2 regions of the Dechloromonas sp. TW-R-39-2 genome follow, and region 1 is predicted to be linked to the other one. Evidence: predicted binding sites of a transcription regulator. Region 1 holds the regulator's gene; the other holds the start of a gene.

What was found. The regulator FNR, encoded in region 1, switches genes on or off when oxygen is low (the NO sensors DNR and NnrR bind a similar motif). The targets are predictions, from matches to a motif close to TTGANCTAGNTCAA.
Region 2: the regulator FNR is predicted to act here: its motif matches at 3,194-3,207, upstream of ccoN (cytochrome-c oxidase, cbb3-type subunit I).

What each region holds. Positions count from the first base shown of each region.
Region 1 covers NZ_CP045202.1:2,743,778-2,748,486, reverse strand. The annotation lists gene GBK02_RS13335 (DUF2249 domain-containing protein) at 1-145, shown strand, start outside; gene GBK02_RS13330 (hypothetical protein) at 175-1,473, shown strand; gene GBK02_RS13325 (SirB2 family protein) at 1,473-1,853, shown strand; gene fnr (fumarate/nitrate reduction transcriptional regulator Fnr) at 1,858-2,604, opposite strand; gene hemN (oxygen-independent coproporphyrinogen III oxidase) at 2,687-4,090, shown strand; gene GBK02_RS13310 (sulfite exporter TauE/SafE family protein) at 4,155-4,709, shown strand, end outside.
Region 2 covers NZ_CP045202.1:3,052,373-3,057,081, reverse strand. The annotation lists gene GBK02_RS14790 (3-hydroxyacyl-CoA dehydrogenase) at 1-324, shown strand, start outside; gene GBK02_RS14785 (heavy metal translocating P-type ATPase) at 382-2,820, shown strand; gene ccoS (cbb3-type cytochrome oxidase assembly protein CcoS) at 2,820-3,011, shown strand; gene ccoN (cytochrome-c oxidase, cbb3-type subunit I) at 3,304-4,709, shown strand, end outside.

The sequences.
Region 1 (4,709 bases):
GCTCGACACGCTGAAGGAAGGGGAAAAAATGCTCCTCCTTCTTTACCGCGAACCCCATCCGCTTTATAAGGTGCTGGCCCAGAATGGCCATTCGCACGAAACCGAACTGATGCCGGATGGCACATTCGAAATCCTCATCTGGTGAGGATTGACCGGGTTTTTTCGGGGCTTTGAATGCAAGCACTGCTGGCCTTTGAAAATGCGCCGCCTTTGATGGCGCCTTTTCGGTTTTTTATCACGGCACCCTTGTTTGGTGTGCTGGCCGGCCTGTTACTGATCGTAGAAGGCCCCTCGCTGTTTTCCTCGCGCTGGATGCCGGGGACGTTGGCCGTAACGCACTTGTTGACCGTCGGTTTCATGCTGCAAGTCATGCTGGGGGCGCTGGTCCAGATTTTTCCTGTCGTGGCGGGGGCCAATCTGTGGCGCCCCTTGCGGCTCTCGGCCATGTTGCATAGTGGGCTGACGCTGGGCACGTGCCTGCTGGCTGGCGGCTTCTATTTCGGAAGCCCGTTGTTGCTCAGCGTTGCGGCCGGGGTGCTTTTGTTGACGGCACTGCTGATTCTGGGGGCGACAACTCATGCCCTGATTGGTGTCCGATCCACCAGCCCGACGATTCTTGGCTTGAAGCTTGCGCTGGCCGGGCTGGCTGGCGTGGTCGGACTTGGCGTGCTGATGGCTTGGGGGCTGGCTCATGGCTGGCCTTTGCCGCTGCCTATGCTGGCTGATTTGCATGCAGCCTGGGGGCTCGGGGCTTGGGCCGGCGTCCTGTTGGCAGCCATTGCTTATGTGGTTGTGCCGATGTTCCAGCTGACGCCAGGTTATCCCGCACGTCCGGGCTGGCTGTTCCCGTGCTGCATGTTGCTCATCGTCCTGCTTTGGAGCGGTGCCGTATTTTTCGATATACCGAACATGATCCGCGTCGTCCAGGGAATAACCGCATTGCTCGGCCTGGCTTTTGCCGGGCTGACCCTGCGTCTTCAACTCAAGCGTCGGCGGGCGAGGGCTGATGCCACTTACCGTTATTGGCAAATCGGTTTGGCGGCCAGCATTTTTGCACTTTTGATGTTGTTGACCGCAGCAATGTGGCCGGCTGCTTCGGAGATCGATGGCTGGACCCTGTTTTTTGGCATCACATTGCTTGCTGGCGGATTTGTCCCTTTCATCATCGGGATGCTCTACAAGATTGTTCCATTCCTTGCCTGGCTTCATTTGCAGAACCAGGGGCAAGCCAAGGTGGTTGCGCCGAACATGAACAAGATCCTGTCTGATGCCGACATGCAGCGGCAGATGAAATGCTATGCGCTGGCCGTGGTGCTTTTGCTCGGTGCCGTGCTTTTCCCGGAATGGCTGGCTCGTCCCGCCGGGGTGGCCTTTGCATTGGCCAATGGCTGGCTCGGATTCAACTTGAGCCTCGCTATTTCCCGCTATCGCAAGCATTCGGCTGAAATAGCGCTCAAGCTGGCGGCTCGGTGATGAGTTATCTGGCACTAAAGCACATACACGTTACGTGCGTGTTGCTCAGCGGTCTTGGCTTTTGTCTGCGGGCAATCTGGATGCTTGCCGATTCGTCCTTGCTGAAGCATCGCTTGGTCAGGCTGCTGCCCCATCTTGTCGATACGACCTTGCTCGGGAGTGCCGTGCTGCTGGCTATATCAAGTGGGCAGTATCCGTTTGTAAACGGATGGTTGACCGCGAAATTTCTCGGGCTGCTGGCTTATATCGTCTTTGGAACGTTTGCCCTCAAGCGGGGCAGGACAAAGGCGATCCGCGCTATGTTTCTGGGTTTCGCGCTGCTCGCCTACGCCTACATCATCAGTGTTGCGCTGACGCGTAATCCGCTGCCCGGCTTGTAGTCAGTCAGTTGGGATGATGATTCATCAGGGCTTTCAGCCCGTTAACATTCAAGATCCGGATATGTTTTTGCTGGACGGCGATATGGCCTTCTTCTTGGAATCGGGAGAAGGCGCGCGAAACCGTTTCGAGCTTGAGGCCGAGGTAGCTGCCGATTTCTTCGCGCGTCATGCGCAGGTAAAACTCGGCGTGAGAAAAACCACGTGCCGTGAATCGCTGCGAGAGATTGAGCAGGAAGGCGGCCAGTCGCTCTTCGGCGCGCATGGTGCCGAGCAGCATCATTACGCCGTGGTCGCGGACGATTTCGCGGCTCATGACCTTGTGAAAATGGTGCTGCAAGGTATGAATTTCACGCGACAGGCTTTCCAGTTGCGAAAACGGAATGGCGCAGATTTCACTATCTTCGAGGGCGATCGCGTTGCAGGTGTGGTGTTCAGTGCTGATGCCGTCAAGTCCGAGCAGCTCGCCAGCCATCTGGAACCCGGTCACCTGATCCCGGCCATCCTCAAGCAGCACATCGGTTTTGAAGAAGCCGCTACGGATGGCGTAAATTGCATCGAATGTTTCTCCGGCCCGGTAGAGGTGGTCGCCACGCTTGATGCGGCGACGGGTCGATACCAGGTCATCCAGGCGTTCGAGCTCGTCAATGTTGAGTCCGAAGGGTAGGCAGAGTTCGCGCAGATTGCAGTTCGAACACGCCGTCTTGATGACCGAAAGAGAAATTTCCTGTGAAGCTGTTTGTTGGGGCATCATCAACCTGCGTTCGCTTGATCCATGTCAACCATGATTTGGCACCATCCGAACATAATCCGTGCAACTCTTGGTGGTATGTTTAATGAATTTCGCAACTGAAAACCTCGTATTCGATCCTCAGATCATTCGCCGCTTCGACGTCAACGGCCCCCGCTACACTTCGTATCCGACGGCCGATCGTTTCGTCGAAGCTTTCGATTCGGACGCTGCCAAACTGTGGCTCGGCAAGCGCAACATCGGCGGTATCAGCCGTCCGCTGTCATTATACTTCCACATACCGTTCTGTAACACTATCTGCTATTACTGTGCCTGCAACAAGATCATTACCAAGGATCACGGGCGCAGCGCCAAATACCTGAAATACCTTGCCAAGGAGCTTGCCCTGCAAAGCGCCAGCCTGGACGGTCAGGACGGCGAGCATGAAGTGATCCAGCTGCATTGGGGTGGCGGTACGCCGACTTTCCTGTCGCATGACGAAATGCGGCAACTGATGAGCGAAACCCGCAAGCATTTCAAGTTGCTCGATGGCGGTGAGTACTCGATCGAAGTTGATCCGCGCAAGGTCGATACGGCAACCGTGGCTTTGCTTGGTGAACTGGGTTTCAACCGGATGAGTGTCGGCGTCCAGGACTTCGACGAACGTGTTCAGATTGCCGTTAATCGCGTCCAGACCGAAGAAGAAACGGCGAATGTGATCAATGCCGCGCGGGCCAACGGTTTCAAATCAGTTTCGGTCGATTTGATCTACGGCTTGCCGCATCAGTCGGTCATGGGATTCAACCGGACACTGGAACGTGTTCTGGCCATGGATCCGGATCGCCTGTCGATCTACAACTATGCGCACATGCCGAGCCTGTTCAAGCCGCAGCGCCGGATCGCCGAGCCGGATTTGCCATCGGCCGATACCAAACTGCAAATTCTTGCCCTGGCGATCAAAAAGCTGACCGAAGCTGGCTACGTCTTTATCGGCATGGATCACTTTGCCAAACCGGATGATGAGCTGGCTGTGGCTCAGCGTCAGGGGCGCTTGCATCGCAATTTCCAAGGCTATTCAACCTACGCTGACTGCGACATGCTGTCTTTCGGTATTTCGTCGATCAGCAAGGTCGGGCCGACCTACAGCCAGAACGTCAAGACACTTGATGAGTACTACGATCGGCTCGATGAGCAGATGCTGCCGGTGTTCCGCGGCATTGAACTGAATGCCGACGATATTCTGCGTCGTTCGATCATCCAGGCCCTGATGTGCCACTTCGAATTGTCCATCGAGAGCATCCAAAGTGCTCACTTGATTGATTTCCACAAGTATTTCGCTGCCGAGCTGGAAGACATGCGCGAAATGGAGCGTGGTGGTCTGCTCAAGATCGAGCGTGACTGGATTACCGTCCTGCCGCCGGGACGGATGCTGGTTCGTGCAATTTCGATGGTTTTTGATCGTTATCTGCGGGCTGATCGCCAGCGGACGCGCTACTCGAAAGTCATCTGAGCGCTGCGTTCAGCAGAGGCGGACAGGTTAAACTGTCCGCCTTGTTTTTTGGATGTCTGCGGCCATGCCTGATTCTGGCTATCTAGCCCTTTTCCTTGTCGGACTGCTTGGCGGTACGCATTGTGTCGGCATGTGCGGCGGAATTGTCGGCGCTCTTTCGATGGGCGCTCCCGGTCGTTGGTCCTTGCTGTTTGCCTACAATGCCGGGCGTATTCTGTCCTATTCCGCAGCAGGGGCAATGGCCGGTGCGCTGGGGGCAGCCAGCCTGGGGCTGGAAGGCCAGGTTCCGGTTCGTCTGGGACTCTATCTGCTGGCCAATCTGATGCTCATTGCGCTCGGTCTTTACCTGCTCGGCATTACGCGCGCGCTGGCCTTTATGGAGAAGGCCGGGCAATCCTTGTGGCGTTTGATCCAGCCCTTGACCCGCCGTTTTTTGCCTGCCAGCAATGTGTTTCAAGCTTTTCCCCTTGGCGTGCTTTGGGGATGGTTGCCCTGCGGACTTGTTTACAGTGCATTGGCCACCTCCTTGGCTGCAGGCTCGGCAGGTCGCGGGGCGTTAACCATGCTGGCTTTCGGTTTGGGTACTTTGCCCAATCTTCTGCTGGCTGGCATTGTGCTG
Region 2 (4,709 bases), 310 kb from region 1:
GTGGCTGCTTACGAAGGTCAGCTTGGGCAGGCAGCCTATGCTGCGTCGAAGGGCGGCATTGTTGCCTTGACCCTGCCTGTTGCCCGTGAGTTGTCGCGCAGCGGCATTCGTGTCATGACTATTGCACCGGGGATCATGGAAACCCCGATGCTGCTTGGTATGCCGCAAGAGGTTCAGGACTCCCTCGGCAAGATGGTTCCGTTCCCTTCGCGCATGGGCAAGCCTGCCGAATATGCCAATCTGGTCAAGCATATCGCTGAGAATTCCTATCTGAACGGAGAGGTCATTCGTCTCGACGGTGCCATCCGGATGGGGACCAAATAAACTATACTTTGGCTCCGCCATCGACCCCCAAAGGCACTTCGGTGCCTTTTTTATTGCATGTCCCAAGCTTCTTGTTATCACTGCGGTCAACCTGTCCCGGGCGATGTAAACCTGCCGGTCACGATTGCCGACCAGCCTCGTCCGATGTGTTGCTATGGCTGCCAGGCTGTGGCTCAGTCGATTGTCGATAACGGATTGACGGACTATTACCGCAGTCGCGATGCCATGCCGGAGTCCCAGCGTGAAGCTTTGCCGGGGATTCTTGATCAGCTGGCGCTATTTGATCATGCCGACTTCCAGAAAAGCTTCGTCAAGGCCCTGGGGGAAACCGAACGCGAGGCTTCCCTGCTGCTTGAAGGGATCACCTGCGCCGCCTGCATCTGGCTCAATGAGCAGCATGTCGGGCGCTTGCCGGGGGTGACGGCGGTTGATATCAACTATGCCACCCGGCGCGCGCGGGTTCGTTGGGATGATTCGCGGGTCCGGCTATCCGACATTCTTGGTGCGATTGCGGCGATCGGCTATCGAGCCTATCCCTACGATGCTGCCAAAAATGAAGAGATATCCCGTGAGGAGCGGCGTGACGCCCTCTGGCGCTTGTGGGTGGCCGGGTTTGGCATGATGCAGGTCATGATGTATGCCTTTCCGGTGTATATCGCAGATGGCGAAATGACCGCTGATGCCGAAAGCCTGATGCGCTGGGCCAGTCTGGTGCTGACCTTGCCGGTGATTTTTTACTCATCAGCCCCGTTCTTTCGGCATGCCTGGCGCGATTTGATGTTGCGTCGTGTTGGGATGGACGTGCCTGTCGCGCTGGGGGTTGGCGCGGCATTTGTTGCCAGCCTCTGGGCGACGGTGACCCAGTCCGGCGAGGTTTATTTCGACTCGGTCACCATGTTTGTCTTTTTCTTGCTGGGCGGCCGTTTCCTGGAAATGACCGCTCGCCAGAAAGCCTTGAGCGTGACGGAGGCGCTGGCCAAGCTATTGCCGGCTTTTGCACAAAAACTCCCGAATTTCCCGGTCGACCGTACGCCTGAGCAGAAAATCGTCGCCGATCTTGTGCCGGGCGATCACATTCTGGTTCGGGCTGGTGACACTATTCCGGCCGACGGGCGGGTCGTTGAAGGTGTCAGTTGTACCAGTGAAGCCTTGTTAACCGGTGAGAGCAAGCCGGTGCCCAAAATGCCGGGAGATCCTGTGACCGGTGGCTCGGTGAATGCAGAAAGTCCGTTGATCGTGCGCGTCGAACAGGTCGGCGAGACGACGCGGCTGTCCGCAATCATCCAGCTTATGGAGCGAGCGGCTGCCGAAAAGCCGAAAATCGTCGAGATGGCCGACCGTGTTGCCAGCTACTTCGTCGCGGTTCTTTTACTAGTGGCGATGCTGGTTGCGGTTGGTTGGTACTTTGTCGATCCATCAAAAATGTTGTGGATCACCGTGTCGGTGCTGGTTGTGACTTGTCCGTGTGCGCTTTCGCTGGCCACGCCGATTGCCTTGACTGTTTCAGCCGGGGCCCTGGCCAAGGACGGTTTGCTGGTTACGCGTGGCCATGCGATCGAAACGCTTGCCCGGGCCAGCCATTTTGTTTTTGACAAAACCGGGACGCTGACAACAGGAAGAATGCGTTTGATTGATGTGATGCCCGTGAGCGATCTCCCTCGAGCTGCTTGTTTGCAGGTTGCAGCAGCACTTGAGCGTTCGTCGGAGCATCCTGTGGCGGTCGCGCTGTGCCGGGCTTCAGACGTTGATGCTTTTTCGGCGGAGCAGGTTATTAGCGAGCCAGGTCAAGGGGTTGAGGCGCTCGTGGCTGGCAAGCGCTATCGCATCGGCCGGCCTGCTTATGTTTTGGGTCTTGGTGGCGGCGTCTTGCCGGATGCTGCGGTCAACTGGCTGGAAAGCGGAGATACGGTGGTTGTCCTGGGCGATGAGCGAGGTTGCCTGGCCTTGTTCCGGATCGGCGATGAAATTCGCGACGAGTCCAAGGCGTTGGTCGATGCCTTGAAACAGGCGGGGAAAAAAGTTGTTTTGCTGACCGGCGACGCTCCTTCTGTCGCCCGGCGTGTTGCGGCCTTGATCGGGATTGATGATGTGCGTGCGGGTGTGACGCCGCAAGGGAAGCATGAATGCGTTGTTACTCTTCAAGCGGAGGGGGCGGTGGTCGCAATGGTCGGAGACGGGGTCAACGATGCGCCGGTGTTGGCTCAAGCCCAGGTGTCTGTTGCCATGGGAGGAGGTGCTCAGCTGGCCCGAACGCAGTCGGATTTTGTCCTGCTTTCGGAAAACCTGGATCACTTGCGGAGAGGTTTGCTCAGGGCGGAGAAAACCCTGCGCATCATCCGCCAGAATCTATGGTGGTCTTTCGCCTACAATTTCGTCGCTTTGCCACTGGCGATTGCCGGGTGGGTAACGCCTTGGTTGGCAGGGATCGGCATGTCGGCCAGCTCCCTGCTCGTTGTTCTTAACTCGTTGCGTATTCAGAAGCAGGAGCATGATTGATGGAAAGTATTTATCTGTTGATTCCCATTTCGGTCATCCTGGTCTTCGGTATCGCCTTTGCCTTCTGGTGGTCGGTGCGTAGCGGGCAGTTCGATGACCTTGAGGGGCCGGGGTTTCGGGTTCTGATGGATGATGAAATGCCCAAGTCTGAGCCGAAAGCCAAGGATTCCGAAAAAGCAGAGAATGTTTGACCTGAATCAACGTTAGTCAGACGCGTTCTTGGCACTATGCTGTCTGTGTGAGGTAAGTGCCTCACGAACATTCTCTGTTGGGGTTGGGGTGCGTTGCGACGCACCCTTTTTTTGTCCACAAATCCCCAATTTGACGTGCTCCCTAATTACTTGGAACTAATTCGGCTTAGATAGTCGGTAGGTTGATCTAGGTCAAAACGTCGCCACTAATCTAGAATACTATCCGCATTCAAGTGCCACCTTGGGTTTAGGGAGGTGTGCATTCCGTTTTTTATTAACGAGAGGTGGGTTCATGTCTGGATCGCAAACCACATATAACGATAAGGTCGTACGGCAGTTTGCTGTCATGACCGTCATTTGGGGCATCGTCGGCATGCTTGTCGGTGTCATCATTGCTGCACAACTTGTGTGGCCGGAGCTGAATATCGGCCCTTGGCTACACTTCGGGCGTCTTCGTCCGTTGCACACCAATGCGGTTATTTTTGCATTTGGTGGCTGTGCGCTTTTTGCAACTTCTTACTGGTGTGTTCAACGTACCAGTCACGCCCGCCTTTGGGGCGGTCCGCTGGTTCCCTTTACGTTCTGGGGCTGGCAAGTCATTATTCTTCTGGCTGCAATTACCCTGCCTTTGGGTATTACCTCCGGCAAGGAATATGCTGAACTCGAATGGCCGATCGATATCCTGATCACGCTGGTCTGGGTTTCATATGCACTGGTTTTCTTCGGAACAGTTGCCAAGCGTACGGTTTCCCACATTTATGTGGCCAACTGGTTCTTTGGTGCCTTCATCATCGCCGTTGCTCTTCTGCATCTGGTTAACAGTGCAGCCGTTCCGGTTTCGCTGACCAAGTCCTACTCGGTGTACTCCGGTGTTCAGGATGCAATGATCCAGTGGTGGTACGGTCACAATGCCGTAGGTTTCTTCCTGACCGCAGGCTTCCTGGGCATGATGTATTACTTCGTGCCGAAGCAGGCTGGTCGTCCGGTTTACTCCTATCGCCTTTCTGTTGTGCACTTCTGGGCCCTGATCTTCACCTACATGTGGGCAGGTCCTCACCATCTGCACTACACCGCACTGCCGGATTGGACCCAGTCTGTCGGTATGATCTTTTCGCTGATTCTGCTGGCTCCGTCCTGGGGTGGCATGATCAACGGCATCATGACGCTGTCTGGCGCATGGCATAAGCTGCGCGACGACCCCGTCCTGAAGTTCCTGATCACTTCGCTGTCCTTCTACGGTATGTCTACCTTCGAAGGCCCGATGATGTCCATCAAGACCGTCAATGCGCTGTCGCACTACACCGACTGGACTGTTGGTCATGTGCACTCTGGCGCCCTTGGTTGGGTTGCCATGGTGTCGATCGGTTCGATCTACTATCTTCTGCCGAAACTCTTTGGCAAGTCGGAAATGTATAGCACCAAGCTGGTTACGACCCACTTCTGGATCGCCACCATCGGTACCGTGCTGTATATCGCTTCGATGTGGATTGCCGGTGTGATGCAGGGTCTGATGTGGCGCGCAGTGAATGCCGACGGTACGCTGGCTTACAGCTTCGTCGAGTCAGTCAAGGGTTCCTATCCGTTCTGGGCGATCCGTTGGTTGGGTGGCGTTCTGTTCCTGTCCGGCATGCTGATCATGGCCTATAACATGTTCAAGACGATTGCTGGTGGCAAGACGCAAGACGTGCCGGTGGTTGT